One region of the Paenibacillus sp. J2R1T-4 genome, then DNA from elsewhere that is predicted to be linked to it. Evidence: riboswitches for the same ligand, from Rfam matches in the RefSeq annotation. Region 1 holds a riboswitch; each other region holds the start of a gene.
What was found. A riboswitch is a leader RNA that binds a small molecule or an ion and turns the genes downstream of it on or off. The one in region 1 is predicted to bind cyclic di-AMP.
Positions count from the first base shown of each region.

Region 2: another riboswitch for cyclic di-AMP. It lies ahead of AC58QD_RS18560 (C40 family peptidase); the one in region 1 lies ahead of AC58QD_RS05845 (CAP domain-containing protein).
Region 3: another riboswitch for cyclic di-AMP. It lies ahead of AC58QD_RS30995 (resuscitation-promoting factor); the one in region 1 lies ahead of AC58QD_RS05845 (CAP domain-containing protein).

Region 1 covers NZ_JCAUBA010000002.1:480,432-483,693, forward strand. The annotation lists gene AC58QD_RS05835 (YhgE/Pip family protein) at 1-216, shown strand, start outside; gene AC58QD_RS05840 (sugar phosphate isomerase/epimerase family protein) at 363-1,238, shown strand; cyclic di-AMP (ydaO/yuaA leader) riboswitch at 1,324-1,450, shown strand; gene AC58QD_RS05845 (CAP domain-containing protein) at 1,457-2,263, shown strand; gene AC58QD_RS05850 (CBS domain-containing protein) at 2,578-3,006, opposite strand; gene AC58QD_RS05855 (alpha/beta-type small acid-soluble spore protein) at 3,212-3,262, shown strand, end outside.
Region 2 covers NZ_JCAUBA010000011.1:24,855-28,116, forward strand. The annotation lists gene AC58QD_RS18550 (M1 family metallopeptidase) at 1-513, shown strand, start outside; gene AC58QD_RS18555 (hypothetical protein) at 543-1,361, shown strand; cyclic di-AMP (ydaO/yuaA leader) riboswitch at 1,493-1,627, shown strand; gene AC58QD_RS18560 (C40 family peptidase) at 1,631-2,107, shown strand; gene AC58QD_RS18565 (LysR family transcriptional regulator) at 2,188-3,099, opposite strand; gene thrC (threonine synthase) at 3,214-3,262, shown strand, end outside.
Region 3 covers NZ_JCAUBA010000032.1:47,785-51,046, reverse strand. The annotation lists gene AC58QD_RS31005 (ABC transporter permease) at 1-472, opposite strand, end outside; gene AC58QD_RS31000 (ABC transporter ATP-binding protein) at 469-1,215, opposite strand; cyclic di-AMP (ydaO/yuaA leader) riboswitch at 1,480-1,643, shown strand; gene AC58QD_RS30995 (resuscitation-promoting factor) at 1,938-3,077, shown strand.

The DNA.
Region 1 (3,262 bases):
CAAGTATTCAATGCATGGCTGCCGATGTCCTACACGGTATCAGGATACAAAGCCGTTATTTCTAGCGGAGACTTCTCTTATCTTGGCCAAAACGCACTTATCCTAGGTGCTTTTACAGTAGGAGCAAGCCTATTGACTTTAACGTACTTTATTGTGAATTTCCGCAAAAAGGATCATTCTGAACAGAACGATCCAACACCAGCAGTAACAATCTAATAACTCCGACAAAAGGCAGCCATTTCTCTGTTACGAGGAAGGTTGCCTTTGTTGATATTGACACAGCCCATGATACAAAAGTACAATCACTACGTATGCAACCCATTCCTTGGGAATCTTTCAAATAGAGAGGATGTTTGTTAGAAATGAAATTAACTAATAAAATAGGTGTTATCGTAGATAGCTTTGGTATAGGAGTTAGAGCCGGGCTGTTGAAAGCGAAAGAAGTAGGAGCAGAAGGTGTACAGATCTATGCGGTAAGCGGAGAGATGGACCCAGCAAACTTATCACCCGCTCAGCGTCGTGAATTGAAATCCTACATAGACTCCCTTGGTCTTGAAATCTCTGCTTTATGCGGTGACTTAGGTGGACATGGCTTCCAAGATGTCGGAGCAAATCCTGCGAAGATTGAGAAATCCAAGCGTATACTGGATCTGGCCAAGGAGTTAGGAACGAATATTGTTACTACACATATCGGGATTGTGCCGGATGATAAGAATGGCGCCACATACGCAGCTATGCAGCAATCCTGCGAAGAGCTTAGCCAATATGCCAGCAGCATGGGCGGATTTTTTGCAATCGAGACAGGTCCTGAGACGGCTGATCATCTTAAAGGATTCCTCGATACACTTAGCAGCAAAGGCGTTTCCGTTAACTTCGACCCAGCCAACATGGTAATGGTAACAGGCGATGATCCGGTACGCGGACTTCATATATTGAAAGATTACATTGTACACACCCACGTGAAGGATGGCATCCGTTATAAAGAAGTAGATCCTCGCGAGGTGTATGGTTCTTTGGGCTATGAGCCGATGGATCATGGTAAAATTGCGAAGATGGTCAGCTCTGGAGAGATCTTCCGTGAAGTTCCCCTTGGCGAAGGTAAAGTAGATTTCAAAGCTTATTTTCAAGCAATCCAAGACATCGGCTACACAGGTTATTTGACGATCGAACGTGAAGTTGGCGATCAACCTGAAGTTGATATTCGTAAAGCCGTAGATTTCATCAAGATGTATCGATAATACCGAAAATTCCACTTTCCTGTTCAGTTGCCATAAATTGCGGCATGAATTATTGAATAGATGCATGCTACAATGAACAGGCACCAAACAAACTAGGCCGAAGCTAATAAGCACGGGGGAACCAACTTTGGGGTGAAGCCGCATCAAAGCGGCCGGGTTAACTCTTTGATCCGAATCCGACAGCTAACCTCGCAGGCCGAAAGGGAGAGTGGATCGTTTTGAAGAAAATGAACAAACAGATTCTAGCAGGAGTACTTGCACTTAGCGTAATCGGAGGCACATTCGGAGCAGGTGCAGCGTCAGCAGCGCCACTAACCGAATTGCCTAACAATAGCAACAACGTTAAGGTTTACTACAGCGTGCAACAAGGTAACTTGGCGGATTTACTGAATGGTAAATTTGACTTTTCGAAGCTGCAACAATGCTTCCCAGGCTTACAGCTGCAATTGCCAACTGGAACGCCTGAGCCGAAACCTGTAGCTCCAACGCCTGTAACACCAGCGCCAGTAACTCCAACGCCGACACCAGCACCGGTAGCTCCAACTCCGGCGCCAGTTAAGCCAACGCCTGTAACACCAACTCCTACACCGGTAAAACCTGCACCAGTTAAGCCAGCACCTGTTCAACCTACACAGCCTGACCAATCAACTGGAACAGAGAGCTCCTATGCCAATCAAGTGATTTCACTTGTGAATCAAGAGCGTGCCAAAGCAGGACTGAAGCCAGTAACCAGTGATGCTGAATTGACTCGGATGGCGTTAGACAAAGCCAAAGATATGTACAACAATAACTATTTTGATCATACTTCACCAACTTTTGGTTCACCGTTTGATATGATGAAATCTTATAATATCTCTTACCGTTATGCTGGTGAGAACATTGCTAAAGGTCAACGCAACCCTCAAGAAGTAATGACAGCCTGGATGAACAGCCCCGGACATCGTCAAAATATTTTGAGCCCGAACTTCACGAAGATCGGTGTTGCTTACTACAACGGCGAATGGGTACAAGAATTTACAGGATAGGATAATCCATTTTAGTTAGAACCGCTGACTTTTGTCTGCGGTTTTTTTTTATAGAATTTATTAGTTTTTGGGATTAATGAAACGTTGAACAGAAAAGAGCAGGAAGATGGAGCGGAAAAGCGTTAGCGGTCGCCTTTGCACTTGAATTCTCACCACTTAAAATAATTCATCAGAATTCAAATGCAACAGCGATTGGAGCCCATCTTCCTGCTCTCCTACGCGCAAAACTGAATTCAGCCGCAAAGGAGCACTATAATTGTCAACAAAAAACACCGCCTATCCATTCGGATAAGCGGTGTTCCTTTAACTTTCCATTATACAATCGCATTCTCGCCCGTTAATTGAAATACTTGTTGGGCACAATATTCGATAATGTCGCTGCGGCGAACGATACCGATAAAGCGGTCCATGTCATCAACAACAGGAACGAAATTCTGCAGCTTGGCTTTGGAGATCAAATCACTCATGTTCGCATTAATGTGAACCGGCATATTATGGACTCGCATTGGAATTTCAGATAGTTGTACACGATGAGCGTTGTCGAATGACACGTCTTCGTTATTCTTTAGGAACCAAAGTAAATCTCCTTCAGTAATCGTGCCTACATACTTGCCTTCTTCACTAAGAATGGGAACGGCTGTGTAACGGTGATATTCCATCCGCTCCAAAGCCTGACGAAGTGTTGATTGAGTAGTTAAACAAATCACTTCAAGTTTGGGGACTAGAAAAAAAGCAATATTCATGTAACAATCTCCTTCTCCATGATTCTTTCTCTATATGACAAACTCCATATCCATAAAGACCACACATCTCTTACCCATTATACCGTGTTTTGAAGCATTGCGTTAATTTTTTATATGGAAAATCAGTGAATATGGAACAATATGGATCTGAAAACAACACATTGCATCAACAACACAAGGGAACAATACAAATGAGGTGAATATTATGTCGCGAAGACGAAACCGTTCGAATCGACTGGATGCTTTCAAAGTTGAG
Region 2 (3,262 bases), on a different contig from region 1:
AAGCAAATGCTGAGGGTCCTGCGCACTTATTTCGAACGTTGGAAGTTCCGACATCCCTCTACACAAGATTTTCAGAAAACTTTGGAAGACGTAACAAAGACTAGCTGGAGCGGGTTTTTCGACCAATTCGTGTATGACGGGATGATGACGGACTATTCAATTGATCAGGTTCAAACTTCGAAAAAAAAGAAAGACGGAACACTCCTATACGAGACCGCTGTCGTTGTAAAGAAGCTCGGCGGCTCCTATAAAGATGTCCCTATCCATTTCCATTTCCAAGACGGATCTACCGTGGAGAAAACATGGGAGGGTACGGAACTGCTCACTACGTTCACGATGACCAGTCAGTCACCGTTAGAATGGGCCGCTATTGATCCGCATCATACATTGATCCTGGAAAATAAGCGCATCAACAACTTTTATCAAACCCAGATTGATCCGAAGTGGAAAGTGCGGTGGAATATAGGCTTGGTTAAATTAATTGAGAGTGTTGTCGACGGGATTGCTTGGTAGGTCCGTAAATGTTTTGGGAGGATAAAACGATGATGAAATATCTCAAACACGGCTTTCAGACTATGACTTCGCAATATTTCGTGCTGCTCGTATTATGGGTGTACCAATTCACATGGGGACTGCTGCTGCTCCATTTCGTCAAATCCATCGTCATTCCTTTGCTGCACCGATACCCAAGCGGGCACCTGTCCACGTCAGCCGTCCAGCTGTTCTTGGCTGAAGGCGAGTTTCAACTTATGAAGACCGATATCAGCCATTCCTACTTGTGGACGTTGCTTGGGCTTGTCCTTATTAGAATGATATTGACTCCTATTTTGAATGCTGGCATCTTTTATTCCATCCATAATACTAGTCTGAACTCGGGTTATCGCTTCTTCAAGGGTGTGAAGGAATTAGGAGGTATATTCGCCCTCTATTACTTCGTGCAGGTAGTGCTGACAATTGCTCCTGGTTACTGGCTCTATCCGATTGTCAGGAAAGCATTCACCACACAAACCTCCTACGAATCTCTCATCATCGCGGTGCTTCCTTCGGTACTTGCTTTCCTGATCTACGCCTATATGGTTCATTTGTGCTTCGTCTATCTTATGTTGGGCCGTACGGCACAGAAGCCTATGTCGGGATCGATTGGTGTGTTCCTTCGACATATTCCCATGATCCTGCTGTTATCCAGCTTCCTGTTATTGTTATCGGGCGTTCTCACTTCCTTGACGATGTCTGCATCTCTCGTGTGGGCCGGCCTCTCAGCACTCATTCTTCATCAAGTATTCCATTTGTTAAAAATGTTGTTCAAGCTGTGGGCGGTTTCGACCCAATATCACTATTTCAGCGAGCACAACATGCGATAGTTCGGTTCTAAGCACCTTAAAGCCCGAAATCCAATGCGGATTTCGGGCTTTTCGCATATTTTGTTATTTTTTTTGCACAAGAAGGAGGATTTTGGCATACAAAGGCGAATTAGAAAACTTAGCAAAAAACAAATCGATATTTGCCGAATTCCCATTCTTGGGAAACGGGGGATCCAATCTGGGTGAATTGATCTCGCTTCAAAGTGATCATAGGGAACCTTCAACCGAACCCTCAGCTAACCTCGTAGGCACTGGAAGGAGTTTCCTGTTTGAAAAAGCTTTTACTATTGTTCGCAAGTATTACCATGTTATTCTGCTTTCAGCTTGGAAGCGCTTCAGCAGAAACGGTCCTCGAATCAACAGTGGACGAGCTCGCAGGCACGAAATACAGATACGGAGGAATTTCCCCGACAACTGGCTTCGATTGCTCCGGCTTCACCATGTTCGTATTCAATAAGTTCGGTATCGAACTTGACCATCAATCCAAAGCCCAGAACAAAGAAGGCTACTGGATTCCGAAAGAAGATTTACGTGCAGGCGATCTTGTATTCTTCAACACAGACGGTAAAGGCATCTCACATGTCGGCATTTACCTCGGTGACGATGTGTTCGTTCATTCGGCCACGAATAAGGGCGTCGTGAAGAACACATTGAGCGAATCGTACTATGCCAAGCGTTATGTATCCGCTCGTAGAGTGCTGTGGGATGACCTCTATGATCAATTAAACGCACAAGTGGCACATTGAAACAGGGATTTATAAATTTTTTCTAAGATGTTCACAAGCCCGGTATGATGCGGATCTTTCCGCCGTGCCGGGCTTGTATTCTATTCGTGGGGAGCTTGTCCCGGTAGCGCTCTGATGCTCTCGTTGACCAAGTCACGAAAAGATTCCGCAGCTGGTGTTAACCGTTCCTTAGCCCGCCAGCACAAGTGTATGGGATTGTGGAGTTGGACCTCCTGAACGTGAACGATACATACCTCGCCCTCCTCCAGCGCTTGTTTCACTTCTAATGCAGACACGAACATCGCTCCGTAACCGGCTGCAACAGCTCGTATAATTTCATACAGCCCGTTGACCGTTAAGCCAATTTTAAGCGGCAGCCCTATTTCACGGGATAGTCCTTCTAACTTCTCGCGTGCAGAGCTTCCCTCTTCTCTTACAATGAAGGGTTCTTGCAAGATTGACTCGAGGGTTGCTTTACGGTTAGCTAAGGGATGATGCTTCGGTACTACGAAACACATAGCATCTTGAAGCAGCAGCTCATGTTCCAGTTGATCAGGGATTATCCCTCCTCCCCCTATAATAGCGAGATCAGCCTGGTAAGTAAGCAACCGTTGGACGGCTTCCCTCCGGTTACACGAATGAATGTTGATCTCTATATCCGGCGACCCAAGTTTATAGCCTGCTGTCCATTGCGGGAGCAGACGGTGTGCCGGCAGGGAGGTAACGGATAAACGCAGCTTTCCTTGCTTCCCCTCCCGATATAAACTTACACGATCCTCGATCTCTCGCTCCATCGCGAAGAGGCGCTCAGCATGCTCGGCCAGCATGCGGCCAGCATCGGTTAAGATGACTCCCCTCCCCTTCGAAATTAATAGGGTCAGTCCCGTCTCCCGTTCGAGATTACGCAATTGCATTGTAACGGCAGGCTGACTGATACGCAGATGCTCAGATGCTTTTGTCACACTGCCTAACCTCGCCACCGTATCGAACAGCCTGAGGGCGTGCAAATTCATGTGGACTCCACCTATTCATAACTATTATTTATGCATTATGCTCAATAATATATTAGATTTATGATCAACTGCAAGATATCCTGAACCTATACATTGTAGGCGGAGGAGATATCGATGAAGTGGATTTGTTGGGAGTGCAATAAAGAACGAGCTGGATCACTAG
Region 3 (3,262 bases), on a different contig from region 1:
CTTCCTTCCAATTCCCCAGCAGATTGGCGAGCTTTAAAGCGATTATTAGGAACAAAAGCACTAATAGCGGGACAGCGTCCTCACCGAATCCATATCGGTAGAGCGGACCTAACGCGGTTACAACAGAAAAGGTCAATAGAGCTTGTCCAATGAAGCTATAACGGAAAGCCGCTCGGAAATAAGCGGACATGTTGGATTCCAGAGGAAGCAAGAAGACGCTATCCGCGCCTCGAAGCAGCGTGCGAACCGGACTTACCGTGATAACGGGCAGCAAGAGGAGGGTTAACACTAGCGTAAAAGGGAAGTTTTCTGGCAATTGCTTGAGAGAATTCGCGTAAAAGTAAGCCAGCGCAATGCTGGCAAACAGCATAAAGCTGAAAAATCCACTCCTCCCCATATCCCTAGTGTACCGCATTGCGATACCTAGATGGCGTTTGTGCCTTTGCTGCCACAATAAGGTGGGCACCTTCATTTGACGCCCTCCCCAATCAAGGAGAAGAATAATTCTTCTAATGAAATATTTTGTTGTATGCCAGCCTGTTCTTTGATATCCTCAAGTGTGCCATATGCGATCGTGCGACCTTTATGAAGCACAATAAAACGATCGCAATACTTCTCAATTGTCGACAAAATATGAGAACTGATCAACAGTCCGGCACCTTCTTGCTTTCGAGCGACCATAAGCTCTAACAACGAGCGCATACTGAGCGGATCAAGTCCGAGAAAAGGTTCGTCTACAATATAGAGTGAAGGTTCGACAAGAAACGCACACATAATCATCACCTTCTGCTTCATGCCCTTCGACAAATGCTGAGGAAAGCTGTCAAGCTTGTCGCTCATCTGGAATTGGGCACCGAGAACAGCGCATCTGCGTTCGAATTCTTGCTCATCAAGTCCATATACCATGGTAGTGAGCTTCAAATGCTCCTTAATAGTAAGCTCTTCATACAGCTCTGGAGCTTCCGGTACGTAAGCGAGACCAGAACGGAACTGATGCTCGTCACGCAGCGGCTCTTGTCCGCCGATACGAATTGTACCCTGCTGCGGCTGTAACAGTCCTAAGAGATGTTTAATGGTCGTGCTCTTTCCTGCTCCGTTCAACCCAATTAATCCGATCATCTCGCCAGAGTTAACAGAAAAAGTAAGATCATGCAATATTGATTTATTTTTGAAATAACCGCCATACAAATTTTCCACTTCCAAAATCGGTTTCATGCGTCCGCCTCCGATAAAATGATCCTTTTATCCTATCTTTTTTAGAAATTTCAAGTACATTTTTACCTATTTTTTTCAACTAATGACCCGAAAATAATGAAAACATACGTCCGGAAGAGAAGCAGGGAGCTATAGAACTGAAAAAGTGTGATTAAATACACAAAATAAGCTTATTTGCTTGTTTTTGCATACTCCGCTAGCTTTACAGCATCGGAGGAACATCGTACACTAACCTTCATAATAACTTAACTTCATATTGCTATCAATTTCCAATCGCTGAGTTTTCAGAAATGAAAAACGGGGGAACCAGATCAGGTTATCATTGGGGTGAATTTCGTAAGAAAGACGATGAGTGTCTTCGAGCGAATAGGGCGACTCTCACGTCCGAATCCGACAGCTAACCTCGTAAGCGTGAAGAGAGAGGCACTTTGTCGGGCGCCTATGCTTGTATTTGATTTAGCATGGTTCGCAACAGCCGAGAAGAGTCCCTCTTCTTGGCTTTTTAACGTCTTAACCAAGTAAAGCGTTAAAGCGAAAGAGAAGCATCTTTTTTTTCCGAAGTGGTGATATTTGGATCAGGCTCCTCATAGTGATAGGAGGGGGCGGTTGGCCCAAAAATCAACAAGCGGAAAGCGAAGGTGGCACAAATAATAATCCATAGTCGCGTCTAAACCGATCGCGTAACACAAAAGACGGCGGGGCTTATAAGGAGGACCGAAGAAGTGGGAGCTATTCACCAAGGAGAACCCCATGTAAAACGATCATCCAGCATGACCTTCGCATTGCGATGGAAGCGTGAAAACGTGCGTTTGATATTTGCCCTTTCTGCATTTTCAATCGCTATGACTTTCATGTTTTTGGTGTTGTTGTACGGTACGGCTACCAAGAGCGTATCCGTAGTAGTGAATGGACAAGAAACCGTTGTGAGCACTAAACAAGGGGTCCTTCAACGCCTACTGGATGAACTGGCCATTACGGTCGGAGAACATGATCGATTGTCCCAGCCTCTCGAGGCTAAGCTGAAGCATGGGGACACAGTCGTGATCGATCATGCCACTCCGATTCAATTAACGGCCGATGGGAAGACGGAAACAAAGTACACGACAGGAAGAACGGTTGCTGCAGCTTTGCAGGACTTGAATGTCACGGTGGGAGAGCTTGATAAGGTATTCCCTTCTCAGGACACCGGTCTAATTGGCAACGATTCAGTACAGGTGGTCAGAGTTAGCATATCGCTTGAGGATCAGACGGAACCCATTCCGTATGAAACCGTTCAGAAGAATGATCCGAACTTGCTGAAAGGCAAAGAGCAGGTCGTATCGGAGGGCGTAGAGGGTGTTCTCGCCAAGAAAATAGAAAAAGTATTCGAAGACGGTGTTCTTGTATCTGCGAATGTAGTGGATATGAAGGTATCGGCAGAGAGCGTTAACAAAGTAGTTGCTCTTGGAACCAAGAATCCAGTTGTAGTACTATCTGCAGCCTCACCTAATGTTGAAGAGGTGTCTAAGCCGGGGGTAACATTCGGATATAAGCAAATCTTGAATAATGTTACATTAACCGCTTATTCCGTTGATGTCGGCTCTACTGGAAAGACGAGTGATCATCCCCAGTACGGCCTAACGTATTCGGGCACGAGAGTGACTGAAGGACGCACAATCGCCGTAGATCCCAAAGTAATTCCTATTGGTTGGTGGGTTTACATTGAAGGTATTGGACTTCGTCGCGCTGAAGATATTGGCAGTGGTGTGAAGGGCAACAAAATTGATGTTTATTTCGACAATCTTGACTACGCCAAACGCTTTGGCTTGAAACGTGGATACAAGGTTTACATTATCGGAAAAGATAAGCCGGCTTCTAGTTAAGAGGGGCTTGAGCTAATCTGGAACGTTCCCGGCAAGGCGTTCAGCATTGATGAAATCCCAATAAATCGGGTATAGTGTACAATAGAACCTTATGTAAGTCGAAGAAGAGGACGACCGCCCCTCTTCTTTTGTCGTTTTTGATGTATTAATTTATGTATGCTATTCTAACGGAATTCAGGCTTATT